Regions from separate parts of the Paenibacillus sp. XP01 genome, predicted to be linked through region 1. Evidence: a T-box and tRNA genes for the amino acid it is inferred to sense, from the RefSeq annotation. Region 1 holds a T-box; the other regions hold tRNA genes.
The links. The T-box of region 1 lies ahead of leuS (leucine--tRNA ligase). A T-box ahead of a tRNA ligase gene usually reads a tRNA of that ligase, here a tRNA-Leu.

Region 1 (7,196 bases):
ATTATGGAATACGGCGGATTTGTGATTTGGGGATGTTTGCTTGCCATCATTTTGCTTACAGGTGCCTGGTTCCTGAACAAGCAGGTGCTGAAACCATTGAAGAAACTGGGACAGGCAGCACAGGGGATTTCCAGAAGTGAATTTTGTGTGGATCTTCCGTCTTCCCGAGTGAAAGAAGTACATGAGGTTTCGGCAGGCTTCCAAAAAATGCGGGCCGAACTGGAACATTCCCTAATTCGGCAGCAGGCCATGGAAGAAGAGCGGCGGCTGTTCATCGCTTCCATCGTCCATGATATAAGAACACCCGTTTTTGCCATCCGTGGTTATCTGGAAGGGCTGGAGAATGGCGTTGCCTTCACTCCCGAAAAAACTCAAAGGTATATCCGAAATTGCCGTATTAAAGCAGATGTTCTGAATCACTTGGTCACCGACCTGCTTACATATACCAAGCTCGACTGGTTTGAAGACAAACCAACGCTTGCAAGCACACGAATGGACGGATTACTGAACGAGTTGATCCTGGGGTATCAGGAAGAAGCGAATCGCAAACAGATCCGTCTTGCGCTGTCATTGCCGGAGCAGGGAGCTGAGATCATGACGGATCCATATTTGCTGCAAAGGGCGTTCGGAAATCTTCTGGATAATGCCTTGCGTTATACTCCAGAAGGCGGAAGCATTGAAGTGAAGGCAACGTGTGATAACGGCATATGGGCCATAGCTGTTCAAGATACAGGCCCTGGAATTGCCAGTTCTGACCTGCAGCATTTGTTCAAGCCGTTGTACAGAGGCGAACAGTCCAGAAATCGCAAAACGGGTGGTGCTGGCCTGGGTCTGTCCATTGTATGGAAAATTACTGAGATTCTGGGAGGAAGGGTCCAGGCCGGGAACAGACCAGAAGGAGGCTCCGTTTTTACGGTGAGTTTGCCTTTAAATGTTAGAAGGTGATCAAAGGTCTTGCAAGCGTAGAGAGGGCCGGACATAATGGGTATGGAAATATTTCTTTACATTGTCATCCCCTTAACGAATAAGGTAAATGAGGTGCAAAGTGGAAAGTAATTATAAAACGAGGCTGACTTCAGAACAGTTGAACCGGATTACTCAACAGCATTTCAGGACAGGTGTCAGAGAATACAAGGAGATGACGGATGGATGGGCGAACCATGCCTATTGTATTACGTTGGATGACGGACAGAAAGTTGTACTCAAAATTGCACCTTCCTCCGGAATTACACGAATGCGCTGTGAACAGGATGTGATGGTTGCGGAGGTGCAGGCACTTCGTCTCGCCGCGGATCTCCAGGATGTTCCCGTTCCCCGTGTGCTCGCCCATGATCTTTCGCGGAGCTTTGTCCCTGCAGAGTATTTTATTATGGAATACATGCCAGGCAAGCCTTATAACAAGGTCAAAGACCAATACAGTGTGGAAGAGCAGGAAGCCATCGAACAGCAGCTGGGCGCTTACAATCGGAGAATCAATGAGATCAAGGGCGAAAAATTCGGCTACTTTTCCGAGAAAAAACCACATTATGCTACCTGGAAAGAAGCTTTTCTGAACCTGATGGATGATATGATTGCAGATGGGAAAGAGGCTGGAGTGGAATTTTCCATCGGTTATGAGAAGCTCGAACGTTTAATTCAAGAGAAATCGGATGTCCTGGTTGATGTAAAAGAACCTGTACTTGTCCACTGGGATTTGTGGGATGGCAATGTTTTTGTGGAACAGGGCAAAATTACGGCCATCATCGATTTTGAGCGTTCGCTATGGGCAGATCCTTTGATGGAGCACTATTTCAGTCATTTTAACAATACGCCCGGATTTGTCAAAGGTTATGGAAGAGCGGTTGCAACGGCAAGCGAACGGCAGAGAAGGAGCCTTTACGACCTGTATTTTGATCTGGTGCTCCGGATAGAATGTGCGTATCGGCAGTTCGATAACAAGGAACACGTGGTATGGGCGACCCGCAATCTTGAGGAGGGCATCGAGCGCTTCCGGTTATCCTGATTCGTGGACACACAAAGGCAGCCAAAGCTCGTTGAACTGCATACGCAGAGGCGAAGGGCAGCAATATTGACTTTGGTGCCAATTTTTAATATAATGTTTCCGATCAAAAGCGAATACATATTTCGATGATAAGGATCAGTAACGAGTCCTGCACATGACAGAGAGTCGGCGGTTGGTGCAAGCCGATTGGCAGTATATCGCGAACTCGCCTTGGAGAAATGCGGTGATTACACCATTTTGATGCCTGTAAGGATCTTGCCCTTCGGGGAATGGAAAATCCGCATCGGTTCACCGCCGTTACAGGTCCAAAGGGAGTGGACAACGAAGCACGTTCGTCCGCTAACTAGGGTGGTACCACGGGAAATCAACCTCTCGTCCCTAGCGCTGCAAACGCTACGGGATGCTGAGGTTTTTTTGTTGCAATAGATGGAATGATTAGAGGAGGAACGACAGATGAGTGAACATCATCAGCCAAAGCATGGCTATCAGCCGCAAACCATGGAGAAAAAGTGGCAGCAGTTCTGGGATGAAAACAAAACGTTTAAGACGGGGGAGGACCCGTCCAAGCCTAAATTTTATGCATTGGATATGTTCCCGTATCCATCCGGTTCCGGTCTTCACGTAGGCCATCCGGAAGGATATACGGCAACGGATATCGTTTCCCGCTACAAGCGCATGCGCGGTTATAACGTATTGCATCCGATGGGATGGGACGCTTTCGGCCTTCCGGCAGAGCAGCATGCGCTGGATACGGGCGAACATCCACGGGACATCACGTTCCGCAACATCGACAATTTCCGCCGCCAGATCAAGTCGCTCGGTTTTTCCTATGACTGGGACCGCGAGATAAGCACGACAGACCCTGAATATTACAAATGGACGCAATGGATCTTCATCCAGTTGTACAAAAAAGGACTGGCATATGTAGACGAAGTGCCGGTTAACTGGTGTGAAGCATTGGGCACGGTGCTTGCCAACGAAGAGGTCATCGACGGCAAGAGCGAGCGCGGCGGGCATCCGGTCGTGCGCAAACCGATGCGCCAGTGGGTACTGAAGATCACGGAATACGCCGAGCGTTTGCTTGAGGATCTGGAGGAGCTGGATTGGTCCGAGAGCATCAAGGATATGCAGCGCAACTGGATCGGCAAATCGACGGGCGCGGAAGTGACTTTTGCCATCGAAGGACGCGAGGAAGTCATCAAAGTGTTCACGACTCGTCCGGATACGCTGTTTGGCGCGAGTTATGCGGTGCTGGCACCGGAGCATGAATTGGTGGATGCCATCACAACGGCCGACCAACGCGAAGCGGTCGCAGCCTACCAGGAACAGGCAGCTCGCAAGAGCGACCTGGAGCGCACGGATTTGGCGAAAGACAAAACGGGCGTATTCACGGGTGCTTATGCCATCAATCCGGTAAACGGCGCGAAAGTGCCTGTGTGGATTGCCGATTATGTGCTTGCCGGTTATGGAACGGGAGCCATTATGGCCGTGCCGGGGCACGATGCCCGCGACTGGGAATTTGCCAAACAATTCGGCCTGAATATCATTGAAGTTGTTGAGGGCGGAAACGTGGAGGAAGAGGCGTACAGCGGAGATGGAGCCCATGTGAACTCCGAATTCCTGAATGGCCTGAACAACGAAGAAGCGATCGCCAAAATGATCGCCTGGTTGGAAGAGAACGGCAAAGGGCAAGGCAAAACGACGTACCGTCTGCGCGACTGGTTGTTCAGCCGTCAACGCTATTGGGGTGAGCCGATTCCGATTCTCCATCTGGAGGACGGAACGATGAAAACCGTGCCGGAAGAAGAGCTGCCGCTGCTGCTGCCGGATATCGACCAGATCAAACCATCGGGCACGGGCGAGTCTCCTCTGGCCAATGTGACGGAATGGGTCAACACGGTAGATCCGGAAACTGGGATGAAAGCGCGTCGCGAGACCAACACGATGCCTCAATGGGCGGGAAGCTGCTGGTACTACCTGCGTTTCATCGATCCGCACAACGACAAGGAACTGATTTCGCAAGAAAAACAACAACAGTGGCTGCCGGTTGACTTGTACATCGGCGGCGCCGAGCATGCGGTCCTTCACTTGCTGTATGCGCGTTTCTGGCACAAGGTTCTTTACGACCTGGGCGTGGTCAGCACGAAGGAACCGTTCCACAAGCTGGTGAACCAAGGCATGATTCTCGGGACGAACAACGAAAAAATGAGTAAATCCCGCGGCAATGTCATTAACCCGGATGAAATCGTGGGCGAGTTCGGTGCGGATACGTTGCGCCTGTACGAAATGTTCATGGGGCCTTTGGAAGCAACCAAACCATGGAACACAAGCGGCGTTGAGGGAATGCACCGCTTCCTGTCCCGTGTATGGCGTTTGTTCATCAACGAGGACACCGGTGCCATCAACGATAAAATTACGGTTGACGGCGGAACGGAAGAGTTCAAGCGCACAACGCATAAAACGATCAAGAAAGTGACGGACGATCTGGAGAACCTGCGTTTCAACACGGCGATCAGCCAGCTGATGATCTTTATCAACGATGCTTACAAAGCCGAGAGCCTGCCGCTGGCTTCGATGGAGAACTTCGTGCAGCTGTTGTCACCGCTCGCACCGCATATGGCAGAGGAACTGTGGAGCCGTCTCGGACATGAAGGCGGAATTAGTTATGTAGCTTGGCCTGTATATGACGAAGCGATGACGGTCGATGCCGAGGTTGAAATCGTCGTTCAGATCAACGGCAAAATCGTAACTCGCGCAACGGTTGCGAAAGATCTTGACGCACAGGGACTGCAGGACCTGACCTTGGAAATGGACGCTGTCAAACAGGCGCTGGAAGGCAAGACCGTTCGCAAGGTCATTGCCGTTCCAGGCAAGCTGGTCAATATTGTTGCCGGTTAATCTCATTGGCTCTGAACAGTTCATCCAGCTTGATCAAATCTTCCTCGTATTTGTCGTGGGTGGTTTGAATGAGGCTGTCGAAAACACCATCCAGATTGGCTTTCAATAGCGCAAGTGCCTGTGCGGTAATACCGCCGGGCACGGCAACGCGTGCCTGAAGCTCCTGCGGCGTGTAACCTCCTTCGGTGAGCAGCTTGCCTGTTCCTAGGAGCATCTCGCCGGCAAGGGCGCAGGCATCCGCGCGTTTGATCCCTGTAAGCTTGACTGCGCTGTCGATCCACTGCTCCAGGAAAAACGAGATGAAGGCAGGTCCGCAGCTGGTAAAATCGGAAGTGATTCGGGTGCATTGCTCGTCGACCTGGTAGGGTCTGCTGAAATGGCCGAGCAAGCCTTCCAGCACGGCACGGTCCTCCTCTGTCATTCGTTCGCCATGAATGCAGAGGGAGGCACCGCTGCCGACCTGGTGGGTCACGCTGGGAATCACTTTGGACACCTTGCAAGGAAGCGATGCTTCCAGATGGCGTATTTGCACCGGGCTCGTGATGGAGACGATAATCTGCTCGGGTTGCAGAACAGGCAAAATTTCATCGATGACATGCTTGAATTCAAGCGGTTTGACGCACAGAAATACGATCTTGCTTCGAATGACCGTTTCTCGATTGCTCTGGGACTCATGCAGGCCGGGATAACGGAGGGTTAACTGACGTACTTTGGAAGGGGTCCGATTGCTCGCGGCGATCTGCCTGGGCTCCAATGCTCCGGATTGGATCATGGCATAGATCAGCAGGCTGCCCATGCTGCCGGTTCCGATAAATCCAACCTTCATTGTTTCAGGCCTCCTTTCATGCTTTACGGTACTGGCGCGCAGTATGTTCCTTCTAGTCTATGCGTCATGCCCTTGCCGGCATGACATGAAAATCAATCATTTTGGACGCAACGTCCGCTTTACGGTTCGGAAGCACCGCCCGTGTTCATTAATCCAATGGGAGACGGGAGTGTGTGAAAGAATGAAGTGGAAACAAGGATTGATTATTGCTGCGGCAGTGATGGGGAGCATACTGATATTGTGGTCGGGCAAAAGCGAGCAGCCGCCTTCGGGATGGACTGCCGTTCAGCCCGGTACTGAAATGCCGACGACGGCTCAGGAAACTGCTGCCGTTCCGTCGGCTGTTTCGGGTCCAGCCGATGCGAATCAAGTGCCGGCTTCCGTTCCGGAAACCAGGCAGGGTGCGGCAATGGCTGGAAATCAGGATGAAGCTAAGGTGGAGAGCGGACATGACATTGCCGGAACGACAACGGAACAGCAGGCGTTCATCCATTCTGCCCAGCCAGATCCCGCTAACGTTGGCCATGCTGAAGAGCTGCAGGATCATCTTGCGGCAACGCAGGAGCCGGACAACGGGAAAATCGACGTCAATACTGCGCCGCTGGCCAAGCTTATGGAGCTGCCGGGCATCGGGGAGAAGAAAGCTCAAGCCATCATCGATTATCGGAATAACCATGGTCCGTTTGGCAAAGTCAGCGATTTGACGAAAGTCAAAGGCATAGGTATGAAAATGTTGGAGAAGATGGCACCTTATGTGCAGATCCGCTAATGCACTATTTTCGATAATATGACAACGGAAGGGGAAACGGCATGAGCGCAACAGATGCACGCAAAGACTGGGACACATACTTTATGGATATTGCTTACATGGTATCCACTCGTTCGCGTTGTCCTAGGCGCCATGTGGGTGCAGTGCTTGTTCAAGGCAAAAAATTGCTGGGAACGGCATATAACGGAGCACCGATGGGGGTTCCCGATTGTTCTGAAGCAGGTTGCATGATCTCGGAAGAATATGAGTTGGTCATTACCGACGGCCGGGAAGAGATGGTCAAAAAACAGCGCTGCATCCGTACGATCCATGCGGAGCAGAATTTGCTTTTGTTTACGGATCGGATCGACCGGGAAGGCTCTTCCGTATATGTCACGGATGAGCCGTGTTGGACCTGTGCCAACATGCTCGCCAACAGCGGGATTACCGAAATCGTGTTCCATCGCCCATATCCGAAAGATACGGGCAAAGTCAGACGAATGATGGAGCAGCAGGGGATTACGTTTCGCAAGTTGGAGCAGTATCAACCGCCGCGCGAGACAATAATGACCGTGAGTGATTGAATTTTGCATGCTGCATGTACAAAGATTCATACAGAAAGAACGATCCATGAGGAAAAACCTCTGGTTGCCGTAACGGCTGCCAGAGGTTTTTTTGCGTTCTGGCTACGGGATTAGGAGGGGGAAGGATGAAGGGCAGGC
Region 2 (7,196 bases), 2.8 Mb from region 1:
ATAATGCGTTTGTCTGAAGTGATTTTGGAGCCCATATGATTGTTCATGCCGATGGCATAAGGAACGTCATCGATTGCTCTTTCTACCCGCTCCCGGACCTCCTCATCGCTTAGTCCTGACGTGATGGCGCCCGGACCGAGCCATTCAGGTCTTCCCTTTTTCGGTTCCATGGGCATATGGACAATGACGTCCATGCCCTTTTCATGCGCAGCGACCGCGTCCTTTTTCGTTGTCGGCAAAAAAGGCATGACCGCCACCGTCAGCTTCGCAGGCACAGCCAATATTTCCGCCGTGCCCTTCATGTCGTTGCCTGCGTCGTCGATAATAATGGCAAGCCGCTTATGCGGTTCAGAGGATTCAATGCCTGAACCATCCTTGCCGGCTGGCTTCTGCATGTTCCATCCAGCATTGGCATGTTCAATCAAGTCGGAGCGACCTGCCGCAGCTCCAAATGCCCCGGCGGAGCCCTGCAGCAGCATTAGCACCATCGCACCGGCCATGATCACTTTTACGGCCCTGTTTTTGCCTTTTCGCGCTTGTTGGCCTACATCTTGCTTTTTCATCATAACCCCCTCCTTATGTCCGTGTACTCATTGTTTCATATTGGAGGAGTGAATATGTACGCTGCTGACCCAGTCTTTCCGGTAAAAAATTGCACGTCAAACAGGCTTGCCAATATCGCTGGAACGCAAGCCTGTCACGTCATATTTATGCTGATACAAGGACGAATCACTATGTTAGCGCCCCAGCAATGAACAAAGATTCAAGAGCGGATATCCCGCAGCTTATCCGTCATTTAGTGAGATCATACCTTAAATTGGCGGCAGCTTCCACTTGCTGAAAGCCTTCCTGAAGGTAGAGGTTCTTGGCTCGTTCATTCTCGGCATTGACGCACAGGATCGCTTGAGAGTACCCTTGTTCAACCGCGAACGCCATTGCCGCTCTAAGGAGAATTCTCCCCAGCCCTTTTCCTTGGTATTCAGGAACAAGCGCAACCGGCCCGATGTTCATGATCGATGCTCCTTGGAATTCATCGTCCGAACCCCGCACGATTCCAACAGGCCGGTCCCCATGATACAGCATCAGCATCCCGCCCTCAAGGTAATCCTCCTCCGCAACCATTTTGGTTACCATGTCCGGTGTTACCGGTGTTTCATTTCCTTTCAGCTTGGCGAAACCCGCGTTTCGGATCTCTGCCCATGCCTCTTCATCCAATCCCGTACGGAAAGCTTCCAATCGATATCCGTCAGGTACCTCGAAAGCCGGCTTTTCGAGCTGATGATGTACCAGAATAAAGGCATATCGCTCCAGCTTGAAATCCAGCTTTTTCAACGTTTCCATAAATTCGTGATGTACGGTTGGCACAAAAACAAACAGGTAATCCAGCCCTTTCCCATGCTGTATAATCGACTTCAACAATCGGCCGTGTAGAGTGAGATCACTCACTTCGGCGTGAAAAATGCGGAACCGCCCACGCCGCCCTTTGCGGTGATAAGCATCTTTAATGAGCGAAACTGCGCCAACCACTTCCTCCGCCGAATCCAGGGCAATATAGGTCGGATTGTCTTCATGGATGGCAAAGTCGCGCAAGTCCTCTTCGTATAAAAACGAATCATCCACTTCATTACGGTGCTTCCTGCAATATGCTAAAAAGCTCCCCAGAGTTTCCTGGCTCAAAGCTTCAATTCTATGATTGGTCATATGCGCTTCCCCGCCTCTACTTATATTATGAAAAAACTCCAGAGTTTCTCTGGAGTTTTGCTTATGATTTGTGGATGCGGTCGAGAGGACTCGAACCTGCAACAAAGACTAAGATACCGTGTATTAATTACGGGGTCAACCTATTTTTATTGAACAACAAACTCCAAATTGAAGTTACAGGAAGTCAAAGGTTACATTCCCATGAATGAAGAGATCGGACTGTACGAAAAATAAAGACCGTTATTCGGATAAGAATAACCATTCAAAAAGGTGGTGAAATGGCATGCAATGGACGCGACTCCTAAATAATCGGGGAATCCTAATGTCGTTATTGGCTGTAGGAGTTGGATTGGCTACCTATGGGGTTACACGGCGGCTAAGATAAAACAGCATTGACTGGCGTCCAATGATGTCGCCTGTTCGAAAAATGTTCTAGGTACAGCAGCAATAAACACAAAACAACCACCGGTATAAAAATATACCGGTGGTCTCATGATCAATGCATGAAATCTGCAAAGATCCCTACAAAATCTGCGGATACCTTGAACGAATTCATCAAAGAGTTTGTTTATCAACACGGTCACCAATAATGAAAGAGGGCATTTGAAACGCCTTCTCTTTTCACCTATTGCTTTTCTGGGCATTCTTTGTTACGAGATTAAGCAAATAAGCTTTTAAGTCGACCATTCGCAAGTGTTCCGGCTTTTGGTCTGTTCCGCTGATAATCAAGGGAACAAGCGATTCCATTTTGCGAATGGAACCATGACCGCCTCCGCCCTTATGCGCAGGTGAACTGCCTCCTGTCAATTCATATCCCGGTTTTGCCGTGACAACCAAAAATTCGCCTTGGTGTGAACGGAGCGCGCTTGACAAACGTTTCAGAACATCGGGATATTGATCGTAATTCAATGAATGTGTGGCCGTGTTTATGCTTAAATCCAGCACCTCTTGATCCTGTTCGACCGTCCATGATTGGTTGTATGGATCAGTTAGATTGCCGCCTGCTTTAAATTTGATCTGTTTGCCTGTTGCCCCCTGAATGGCGTATATCCATTCCTGGTCTTTCCAGGAAACGAAATCGATGCGCGGATCGCTCTTCAATACATTTGCCGTGTCTCTCAGGGATCGATCCGCTTTCAATGAATATACATAGGCCATCGTTTCATTGACGGCGAGCACGATATCCGTATCTTCCGATACGGCTTCACCCGGACGCAAAATGGTGGCGTCTCCGAGCAAAGAAGGCAAATCAATGACCGGATTTTGCTTGGCAGGCAAAATCTGTGTCATTCCGCTGTCGCCTGCAATGACAAAAACGGCCTCTTTCAAGGCTTTCTCCGGAGAACCGAATGTTTCCAATACAGATTGAAGCTGCTGATCCAACTTTTTGACTCCACGAAGTCCAGTGGGACCTTTTTTATGTAACTCCCGGTCCAAGTCCGGCAAATAAACAAACAAAAAATCCGGCAATGTATTGGAGTGAATCAAATATTTTACGGCTTCAATAGCGAAGTCATTATGGATGCCCAACCGATTCGTTACACCGTCCGGCAAGTTTTTTATCCCCTGAAACGGATTAGACAACGAACCCAGGGACAACAGGTCCGGCCCTTTCACATGAATCTCTTTCGGTAAAGAAGCAGGACCTTGAATCCAATCGGGTATCGACAACTTATGATCGGACGCCCCCCTGTAAATCAGGCCGTTGATCGAACCAGACTTAAACCCTTGCCGGGCTAAGTCCTCATAGATCGTAGGCAAATTCTTGCTCAAATGACTCCCGTTCAAATGGATCAGCGCATCAGCAAGTACCCGATTCACTCCGAGCCTGAGCACTTCCATCGGTCCGGTTCCATAGTTGATCATTCTCTTGGTTTCCGCAGAGTACCACGTCAGACCCGGCACACGGTGAATGTCCGGATACGCACCGGTAAGCAATGAGCTGTCGATCGTGACGGACATCGTGGGAAAGGAACTGACCAGGTTTTTATAATATTGTCCGTGTTCGATCAGAAATTTTAATGTCGGAAGCTCCTGCTTGCCGATTCCTTGGTCAATCGCCTGAACCATCAAAGAGTCTACCATCAGGAAAATGACTTTCTTCGCATTTTCTCCACTGGCGGAATTTATTCGCATCAAATCCTGTTCTTTGGGTTTCGAGTTCTGGCATCCGATCAGCATGATCGATATAAGGATCACAGGCCACATTCGAATCCCTTTTTTCTTCATAACGGTTCACCCCTTTATGTACATTGTGTCTTGAAATCTAGGGGGTATCCGAGGTTATTTTTTCCATTATGAACATAATCAAGATGACAATTACATCCGTTCCGTGAAAAGTATGGCTGGATTCAGGACAAATACAGCGTCTCGCGGCAAATCTTTCCCGCCGCACTGGACGAAATGATGGCTAATGGCACCCCGGTACAGCGTGACCGCGTTACACAGGCGTTCCTAAAGATGAAAAAAGCTCCTGAATCTCCAAATAAGGAAATTCAAGAGCTTTCTTATGGTTGTATTGATGCGGTCGAGAGGACTCGAACCTCCACGGGGGGTTAGCCCACACGGACCTGAACCGTGCGCGTCTGCCAATTCCGCCACGACCGCATATGTGGTATATCTCCGGAAATATCACGGCGACAAGGAAGAATATATCATAGAAACCGAAACTCTGTCAACACATTAACAGCCATGATGAACAGCAAAATGACGCAAAAGGAAATGGATGCTGTAGTCAGGCGACAAACTATTTATTTGTCCATTCCATTAGCTGTTGAAACGGTGGTTACTTTTTTGTAACCGAAAAACGACAGCTTTTTCGCAATTTGAGCATAAAAAATGAGAATTCCGTTAACATGGCGGTGCAGATAACCGTTTCAGAACGATTTGACAATTTCGTATTTATGCAATATCATTTCAAATGGTTACAAAATATTCATTATTCATGTGCCGAGTTTCATTAGTGAAAACGGGGGAACCATACCGGGTGAATTATTCCGATACATAGGAAATATAGGGAACCTTCTACCGAACCCTTAGCTAACTCCGTAGGCATCGAAGGGAGAACATAACATTTTGAAAAAGCTTATCCTGTCCTTATTCGGCGCAGCCGTTTTATTTACTTCCGGTGCAACAGCAACCGAAGCAAGCAGCATCAATACCGTAGTCAACAGCATGACTGGCATTCCGTACAAGTGGGGCGGCACAACAATGGCCGGCTTCGATTGTTCCGGATTTATGAGATACCTGTTCAACAAATACAGCATCGAACTGCCGCGTACCTCGCAGGCACAAGCCAAGGCTGGCACCGCTGTTTCCAAAGCCAACCTTCGCACAGGCGACCTTGTATTTTTCAACACCACTGGAAAAGGCATCTCTCATACAGGCGTGTATATCGGTGGAGGCAATTTCGCTCATGCTTCAAGCAGCAAAGGCGTCAGCATCACCAAATTGTCCAATCCTTATTTCAGCGACCGCTACGTCACTGCACGCCGCGTAACCGGCGAATTCATGTATAACAAAATGCTTGGAAAAATTTAAACGATACCGCACTTGTTCATCCAGATCACTTGAGAAACATTGTACTCTAACCAAGAATGCCAAAAAAACCAGACAGGGCTCGAGCCTTGTCTGGTTTTTTTGGTGCAAATATGGGCTTATCGGATTAATGCAGCGCCTTCTGAACCCTAAGAGCCCCCTGAGACAGGGCGTGTCCGCCTCCAACGGCTCCGGCGACGGCAACGGCCTCTAGGATTTCCTGATCGGATGCTCCCTTGGCACGGGCCTCCTGCACGTGGTAGAGCGTGCACACTTCATTATTGGCAAACAATCCAATGCCCAGCGCGATTAATTGTTTCGTTTTGGCGTCGATTGCGCCTGGCTGAAAACACTCCCCCGTAAATTCGTGATAAGACTTGACCACACCGGGAAGCAAACTCTCCAATTCGCCAATCTGATCCTTGTACGCATGGACTTTATCGTTCATCAGTGTCATGTTGCAATCATCCCCTCACAGATAGGTTCCAGTCACTCACCGACCTTATCCTGTCTCCCGGAGCAGACAACTATGCCCAAACGTCCATGGTAAATCCAGTTAACCTCAGGAATAATCCTGATGGCAGACCGCTACTCCTTCAGCTGGCTTCGACGGGGTTCGCTGAAACGTTGGAAGCTGTAACGGCGATCCAGCTTGACCACTCGCCGATTTTGACGGCGAATGAGCACCTGCTCATCGTCCCACGCAACGACAATGCCTTTCACGTCGTTGGATTCCAACTCGTCGCGCACTACCCTCACTTTTTCTCCCGACAAGCGGAGCGCATTCAATTCTTCATCGCTAATCATGATTCATGGCCTCGACTTTCTATAAAATGATGGTCTGTATCTGTGCTAAACGGCAACGTGCTACAAAAAGAGACCTAAATGAAATTCATTTAGGTCTCGCGTGACTGCTGCCGTGTCATTCCTAAGTGGTTCCCTACTGAAAATTATCGCTGAGCGTGCTCTTTGCTGTCGTTCTTCTCAAACCAGAAATCAAGCACCTTGGCGGACATCACGCGTGATTCCAGGTACTCCACTTGATGCGGCGTAAATTGTTCTTTCCAAGAGAAGGACAACTCTTCGCACAAGCCCACGATCGTCAGCAGCTCTGACCAGGCAACGTAGCGTTTGTACCAGAAAAACTGCGGATGTTCAATCATATAGGGATAAAGGTCATCAAATTCCGTATGTTTACAATCCAGGGCACGTTCAAAATGAACTTTTGATTCAGCCAGCTTATCCATAAAAAACTGTTCTGTTGCCGGTTGGTTTCCCATGGTGTTGCCTCCTCTCCCTAACATAACCCCATTATAAAACAAATGCACGGTCATGCAAAGGTATAGTTAAGAAAAAATGAGTCTTTCCTTCGAATGGTCAACATTCCGAATCGTCAAACTGCACGGTACCGTTCTCCAGGGAACGGATCCGAACCAACGCTTCCACCGGAACGCCCAACTCGCGAATGGTGCGTGCGCCGGCCTGAAAGCATTTTTCCACCACGACTCCGAATCCGACCAGCTCAGCCCCCGAACGCTCTATAATTTTGATGATGCCGCGCGCGGCATCCCCATTGGCAATGATGTCGTCAATGAACAGGATTCGATCATTTTCCCGGATGAACTCGCGGGATACCATTATATCGGTTACGATTCCTTTGGTAAAGGAAGGTACGCGCTCACAGTAGGCGTCTGGGTCAGCCAAAAGCGTTTTTTTGCGCCTTGCGAATACGAGCGGCACGCCAAGTTCGTGCGCTGTGGCAAAAGCGACCGGAATGCCCGACGATTCAACCGTAATGATCCGGGTTACCCCGCTTTCGCGGAAACGTGCTGCAAATTCGCGTCCCATTTCCATCGTCAATTCCGTATCGATCTGATGGTTGAGCAGGGCGTCCAGCTTCAGAACCTGGTCCGAAATAACCACGCCTTCTTCCAAAATCCGTTGTTTCAATACTTCCA
Region 3 (7,196 bases), 180 kb from region 1:
GTCGTTCTATATTTGCGGTATGCTCCAGTCGATCGGCGCGACGCCATGGGAGCTTAAGAACTCATTTGCCTTGGAGAACGGCCTGCTCCCGAAAAAGCCGCGGTGGGCGGCGAGCGGGCTAGGATGTGCGGATTGCAGCACCAAATGCCGGTCACGGTTGATGAAAGCTCCTTTTTTTTGGGCATGACTGCCCCACAGCATGAATACCATAGGCTCTGAACGCTCGTTCAAGGCACGGATTACCGCATCCGTGAAACGCTGCCATCCAAGACCTTGGTGGGAGTTGGGTTGACCTTCACGCACCGTAAGCACCGCATTGAGCAGTAATACGCCTTGCTCCGCCCAGTGCACCAAATACCCATGCTTCGGAATGGGCAAGCCGAGATCGGCGTGAAGTTCTTTGTAAATGTTCTGCAAAGACGGCGGGATGCGCACATCCGGCATGACCGAAAAGCTTAATCCGTGAGCCTGACCCGCCCCATGATACGGATCCTGGCCAATAATGACCGCTTTGACCTTATGGTATGGGGTCAGTTTTAGCGCGGAAAACAGGTTTTCCTTGGACGGGTAAACGGTCTGTGTCTTATACTCCGCCGCAAGCGCGTAACGAATATCGTTGAAATAGTCCGCCTCAATCTCTTGTTGAAGCACCGTATCCCAATCGTTTCCAAACATTGCATGGACTCCTTTCCTTGATGAATGCATATCCGTGCAGTCCACACCGGGTCCTGCTGCCTGCGCAGCCGTTTGTTTGATCCAACGGCACATAAACTATCCACCATTTTAACATAATGGAAGACAGCTAGCCAGAAAGAAGGATACAGCATCGGATTGTTGACATATGCATCGTGTATTCCCCCCGAAAAATCAATGGAAAAAGGGATTCCCCGAAGCGAAATAAATCCACCCCGAGAAATCCCTTGACTTGATCCATCCTTTAGCTCCACCGTGCAAAAACCTGCTGAAGCTTAATATCGTATCAGATCCAGCGTTTCATCAAATAACCCGCGCTGTTCTTCAATTTTATTCTCATTGCCGATGACACAGCGATACTCGTCTGCCAGGATCGCCGATACGAGCGGCGCAAAACCGACGATGTCGCTTTCCGTTGTGCCCAGCACTTCGTCGCGTTCCCGCTGAAGGTCTTCTTCCGTCACGTTGGACAAATAACACTCCAGGGAGAACACTCCTTCGCCATGAGGCGTACGCGGCGTATCCAGGTCCTGAATAGCACCGATAATGTACCGCGTCATCTCGCGCTCATCCGCTTTGAACTGCTGCAAGTATTGCGGCATTTCCTCATACACCTTGAACGTTTTCTCCAGATTGGGATCACGATAGGAGGCCATGTAACTGTCGCCATTCCGTCTGAACCCCGTCATGCAGCCGTAAGCGCCGCCTTTGGCCCTGATATTCGTCCAGAGATAATCCAGGGAAAGAATGCCCTGCAGCACGCGCAGCGATCCGGTGTACCGATACCCTTTTGCGATGAAATTGCCCGTCTGCACCACATACTGCACCTCCGAAGGAGACTTGAACCCCTCCTTATGATTCACCGGCTTGAACGACGGATCTTCCTTGGGCACATCATGGGTGAACAGTTTTCCTTTCAGTTGGGACACGCGCTGCTCCAATCCGGCATAACCTTCGTCATCCGCCGTATAGCTCACGAGCAGGTTTTCCGGCCTGAAAATAATGCCGGTCAGTTCCCTGAAACGGTCGGCAAGCTCCTCTTTCCGTTCCTCGTAATGGGCCTGAACCTCCTCCAGCCACTGATAGAAAGAAATGCCGCCCACGGCTTCCCGGAACGAGGCTACCGCAGAGTGTTTGGCCGAGGATCTGCCCATGGCGGCGGAATGGCCGCTGTTGATCAAGCTGCGCTGCAGCTGGCCCTTCAACTGGGAGATGATTTCGTACAGACGTTTGGAGTCATCGAACTTGGAGGTCAGAATGATTTCCTCGATCATGTCAAAGGCAAATCCCAATTTGCTGTACAGCACCTTTGCGCTGAATTCAAAGTTTGCCTTATAGGCGTTAAACTGCTTCGCATCGGCGCTCGCGCTTACATTGGCCGAAATGCCGCCGGAATGAATATGGATTTCGTTAGACAGATCGCTAAACGTGTGGTTCGCCGTATTGACGTAACCAAGCACGCTTTTCAGCAGGCCGACGTAGGGCAGGAGACGTTCCGGCACCGATTTGACGTCGAACAACAGTTTCAGGTATCCGATCCCGTTGGTGTACAAATTATGGTGAACGATCGTGGTGCCGTCTGCCTGTTTCAGCGTCTGATGCAGGACAGAGGCTTTCGGTTCAATATCCTCGATCGACAACGTCGGGATCGCTTGCTGCTGTTCTTTCGTCGACGGTGCATTCTGGTAGTCTGCGAGCGCCTGTGTCCGCTGTACCAGCTCTTGAACTTCCGTCTCGCTCAGTCCGGCCTGCAGCGCCTTCAGCTTCGCCTTGAGCGCTTCTTCCTTGCGCAAATTCAACCCTTTGTCGGGTGTCACCGCAACGAAAGAAACATGCGTATTGTCCAGCAAATAGCGCTGAATCAGTTGTTCAAAGTATCCTTCCTTCATCTTTGTTCTCAGTGCGTCATACACCTCATTGGCTTCAAGGTACATGAACGGCGCCTGATCATCGTACAACCAGCTCTGCAATGTCTGGAGACCGTAGATGAGTCCTTTCGGCATTCTGCCGAAATCGGCCTCGCGATGGTTGAACTCATAGGAATTGATTCCCGCGAGCAGTGCCTTTGGATCGATCCCGTCCCGCACAACGCGTTCAAGCACCTCGCGCACCGTATCGAGGAACACCTGTTTGCTCTCCAGATTACTCTTTTTGAGTCCAATCGTCAGCACAGGCTGGTACAAGCTGTCATCGTATGAGCCGTATACATCCTTCGCGATGCCCTTGTCCAGAAGGGCCTGCTTGAGAACAGCGCCTGGCGCGTTAAGGAGTGCGTACAACAAAATTTCGAGCGAAATGTTCAATTCTTTGTCCAACGTCGTTCCAATGACCGCATTGTACGTCAGGAAGCTGTTGTCGGTTTCCGATTCGGTGCTGCCGGCAGAATAACTCGTCACGACGTCCACGCGTTCTGCAAAAGGGGATTGCAGGCCGATGGCCGAATCCGGCTCTGTCCGATCATAATGGCTCAGATAGGCTTCATCCAGCCAGTTCAACTTTTCCTCCATGTCCATGTCGCCATACAAATAAATGTAACTGTTGGACGGATGGTAGTACTTGGTGTGGAAATCCAGCAAACCCTGGTATGTAAGGTCCGGAATGGCATCGGGAATGCCGCCTGACTCGTTGGAGTATGTCGTATCCGGGAACAGGGAACTCAGCACCGCACGGCGCACGACGCGTTCCGGCGACGAGAAAGCACCCTTCATTTCGTTGTATACGACCCCGTTGTACGTTAACTCGTCTTCGGGGGAAGCCAGGTTGTAATTCCAGCCTTCCTGCAAAAATATTTTTTCGTTTTCATAAATGTTGGTGTTCAGTACCGCATCCAGATAGATGTCCATCAGATTGTGAAAATCATGCGCGTTTCGGCTCGCAATCGGATATACCGTTTTGTCCGGATACGTCATAGCGTTCAAGAATGTATTGAGTGAGCCTTTCAACAATTCTACAAAGGAATCTTTGGCCGGAAATTTCTTCGACCCGCAGAGCACCGAATGCTCCAAAATGTGCGGTACGCCCGTATCGTCGCTCGGCGGCGTTCTGAACCCGATATTAAACACCTTATTGTCATCCTCGTTGGACAGCAGCAAAATTCTGGCGCCTGACTTCGTATGTTCCAACAGATAGGCGTCCGCTTTGAGTTCCTCGATCCTGCGCTCCTGCAATACTTGGTAAGCCTGAAGATTTTTCAACATATACCGAGTCCTCCATCATCAGAAATGGTTTGTGCCTGTAAAAACTTCTGAAATTTATCCCGCAAGATAAAGGTAATTAATGACTATTTCCTCATTATACACGATCACTCGCCGTCTTCCTAACCGGGGTTTATCCCGACAGAACGCCGTCTTAGATCCTATGTTTGGAGGATTGCGATTATGAGATTAGCCTTCCGTACAGCTATTGCATCGGGCAACAGAAAAAATTTGCATACTGCTTGCTTCGATCCTAAAGTTCGCCCCCAATCCGCCCCCAAAGAGAAATAATGCACTCGTTCCCTTTGAATCGGGAGAGTTCATTCAAAATACAAAAAAAGGAAACCCCTTATGTATTAAGGGATTTCCTTTTTTTAAATGGATGCCGAGGACCGGGATCGAACCGGTACGGTAGTCACCTACCGCAGGATTTTAAGTCCTGTGCGTCTGCCAATTCCGCCACCCCGGCATATGTATGTCTTTCTTTAATTACTTGAGGCGACAAGAAATATAATATCATGTTATTAATCATTATGCAACATATTTTTTATAATTGTAATGAATAAACGTGAGTGCACAACCATCGCCCCATATTTGTCTCATGACATGGAAACGGGACTGCCGGACAAAGCCGGCAGTCCCTCTGGAAAATCCGAGTTGCGGTCTCGAATTTTCAGATCAACCATCTATATTAAGGGAGGTGTGAGTAAAGAATACATCGCCAACATTAAAAGAACCTAAAATGCGCCTTAAATTAAACTAAAAAGAATACAAGCTTTCAAGCCTGCGGTTTTTCCTCCATACTTAGAATCGGAATAACTTCATCCAACTCGGAGTCATCACACTCCACTACAACGATTAAGCCACCGTCAAGCAAAAAAGTTTCATACATCTGCGCTTTCGTCTCGGATATGCCCGCTTCGGTCAGCATCAGCACCAGATCGTCCGTGCCTTCGCCAATTTGATTGCCTGCCAAACGCCGGACAGCTTGCCCCACCGTCTGAATCTGGTCCTTGCGCTCATCCAACGCGGCCAATACTCCTTTGAGCGCTCCAAACGCACCGTCTGTGCCGCCTCCTTTCAAAGGCTTAGGCAATTCGGTTTGCTCGCTTACCCGTTCCAAATCCACTTGTTCCTTCGCCACGACGCCAAGACGATCCTTCGCGATCCCGACAAGCTTTAACCTGTTGAGCATCAGTATCGCTTCATTTTCTGTGCTTGCCATGCCAATCAGCAATTGAGTCATATCCATTCCTCCTCGGACCGCTATCTCAATATGAGTTCTTTATGTTCATTTACCCGTTTTGCGCTTCATGTCTTTCATTTTCGGCGAATTCACGGCATGCATTTCTGGAAATCGATACCTAGTTCTGATAGACTACATAAAGAAGCCCAATTAACCATTGATATTAAAGAATATATTTTCATATCCCATGTTCAGGAGTAATGTCTTATGAAAAAAGAGGTAGATATTGCCATTCGCCGCAAACAGCAAATCGTGGTTCGCAATACGAGCGGGCAAACCGTTACCGGAACTCCCGAGCGTTCGGCCGACTCATCCATATTGACCCTTAGAACTGTGCAGGGAAACCTGTGGATTCCCTTTGACGAAGTGGAACAGGTTACCCGGATATTGAGCATCCGGTCACACCATCTGAACGGCCTGCAGATGACAGCTGCCGACCTGTAACGATGGGCCAGAACACTCCGGCACTTTCGGGACGTTTTTTTCTTCATCCAAAAATTTCAGGAAAAAAGCTGATTCGCAAGGGGCTTGTCTCCTTGAAATCAGCTCTTTTGAATGTTATTTGACTACGAATCGAACCCGGGTCCCGTCCGGATATGTACTGAGTTGATTCCCAACCCAAGATCCTGCTCCACGGTTATCCTTTGGCGTAATATATTGGATATCCGCATTCGCGCCGCCTTCGGCGCACATGGCCATCGGCCATTCGTCGCGATCATACCCTTTTTTGACCGGCACGCCCTTAAGCGACAATTCCCGATTGGCTTCGGCTCCGTCCCGATCGATGGTGCAGACATCGGAATGTCCTGCTTTAATGGCGGATTTAATATGCGCTGCAGTCTCGGGGTAGCGTTCGGACGGAAACGTAATCGTGTGATCCACACCCTGAGTGGTGCCTTGATCAAGCCATGCAGGCAAATCCAGCGGGATCTCTCCCTTAAACCAAGCAAAGAACAGCACCACCATCAAAGTAAGAAGCGTCAAACCCTTCTTTTTTAAGCTGCCGAATCCTTTGTTTCTTCGTTTTTTTCTGTGCGTTCTGCTCATGCTGCCTCCTCTCATTCCCTTTGCATTATAACAGAACGTCCGTTCGCCAAACAATCCTTAATATGTATCATTCAAGCGAATTCGTTTATTCCAACCGATTCAAAACCCGGCTCGATGTGGTAACATATCATTACGTTAGGCAACACAAACATCTTACTCGTTACCGACAGCACGATCCTGGCTATTCTATCGAATACTGACGCCTAGTCATTAAGGGAATCGGATCATGCCCATGAGGAAGGATGAACGGTATGCGAACCCTCTTTTTTATCTTTATGACATTATGCATCATTAATTTCTGTTTCCCTAAAGTGGGCTGGTATTTGCGTTATGGCTGGATCACGCGAGGGGAATCGGAGCCCGAAAGCTCACATATGATTTTTGTCCGAATGACAAGTTTGGTTATGCTGATTGTGGCTTTTACCCTTTCCGTCGGTTAAAACATAAAGCGATAAAGCAGCATTCCGTCCAGGAATCGCTGCTTTTTGCCGTTCAATGAGCAAAAAATGATAATTTTATTTGTGGAATGGCGCAACATGGCATCTTATTATAAAATGACGGGCTTGTTGCCGACATCCGGTATCTGAGAAAGGGTCTTATTCTTATGAACATTGCATTTTATCCTTATTGGGCGGCGAAAACACTACTTTCTTTTGTTCATGTAATATACATTACAGTCATCACCATCATGATTTATGGACTGACAGCCTCCTTGCTCTGGGCTTTTTTGTTTCCCATTATGCAGGTGGCAGTACGGAGTTTCGCCGGCTTGTCTGTTTCATCGCGAATCAAGCACTTTGCTTGTTCACAACTCATGATCGGTATGCTTGCAACCAAAACATTGCTGCTGTCTGCAATTGCAGCCGGCCTTCCCTATTTGAAGCAGCATATTCCCATCCTGTTCGTTGCTGCCTTTCTGTTATCCCTGCTGGAAGGGTGGGAATCCGCATTGCTTCATGCTCTGCCATGGTCGGCAGGTCATGCTCTGGAAACCGAAATCGCCAAGGCGAACAGCC

Region 2: it has a tRNA-Leu gene. The T-box ahead of leuS (leucine--tRNA ligase) is inferred to sense a tRNA for this amino acid. The anticodon was not compared.
Region 3: it has a tRNA-Leu gene. The T-box ahead of leuS (leucine--tRNA ligase) is inferred to sense a tRNA for this amino acid. The anticodon was not compared.

What each region holds. Positions count from the first base shown of each region.
Region 1 covers NZ_CP139481.1:4,993,314-5,000,509, reverse strand. The annotation lists gene SNR34_RS22515 (HAMP domain-containing sensor histidine kinase) at 1-945, shown strand, start outside; gene SNR34_RS22510 (phosphotransferase family protein) at 1,046-2,002, shown strand; T-box leader at 2,119-2,385, shown strand; gene leuS (leucine--tRNA ligase) at 2,456-4,900, shown strand; gene comER (late competence protein ComER) at 4,881-5,726, opposite strand; gene SNR34_RS22495 (ComEA family DNA-binding protein) at 5,908-6,495, shown strand; gene SNR34_RS22490 (deoxycytidylate deaminase) at 6,537-7,058, shown strand; gene SNR34_RS22485 (ComEC/Rec2 family competence protein) at 7,184-7,196, shown strand, end outside.
Region 2 covers NZ_CP139481.1:2,158,089-2,165,284, reverse strand. The annotation lists gene SNR34_RS10095 (divergent polysaccharide deacetylase family protein) at 1-563, opposite strand, end outside; gene SNR34_RS10090 (GNAT family N-acetyltransferase) at 793-1,620, opposite strand; gene SNR34_RS10085 (alkaline phosphatase family protein) at 2,323-3,930, opposite strand; tRNA gene SNR34_RS10080 (tRNA-Leu) at 4,224-4,308, opposite strand; cyclic di-AMP (ydaO/yuaA leader) riboswitch at 4,639-4,770, shown strand; gene SNR34_RS10075 (C40 family peptidase) at 4,777-5,241, shown strand; gene SNR34_RS10070 (carboxymuconolactone decarboxylase family protein) at 5,366-5,695, opposite strand; gene SNR34_RS10065 (hypothetical protein) at 5,827-6,045, opposite strand; gene SNR34_RS10060 (hypothetical protein) at 6,189-6,518, opposite strand; gene SNR34_RS10055 (xanthine phosphoribosyltransferase) at 6,616-7,196, opposite strand, start outside.
Region 3 covers NZ_CP139481.1:4,818,032-4,825,227, forward strand. The annotation lists gene ung (uracil-DNA glycosylase) at 7-675, opposite strand; gene SNR34_RS21710 (insulinase family protein) at 969-3,890, opposite strand; tRNA gene SNR34_RS21715 (tRNA-Leu) at 4,271-4,356, opposite strand; gene SNR34_RS21720 (general stress protein) at 4,666-5,133, opposite strand; gene SNR34_RS21725 (hypothetical protein) at 5,341-5,577, shown strand; gene SNR34_RS21730 (NucA/NucB deoxyribonuclease domain-containing protein) at 5,692-6,180, opposite strand; gene SNR34_RS21735 (DUF6199 family natural product biosynthesis protein) at 6,456-6,620, shown strand; gene SNR34_RS21740 (hypothetical protein) at 7,004-7,196, shown strand, end outside.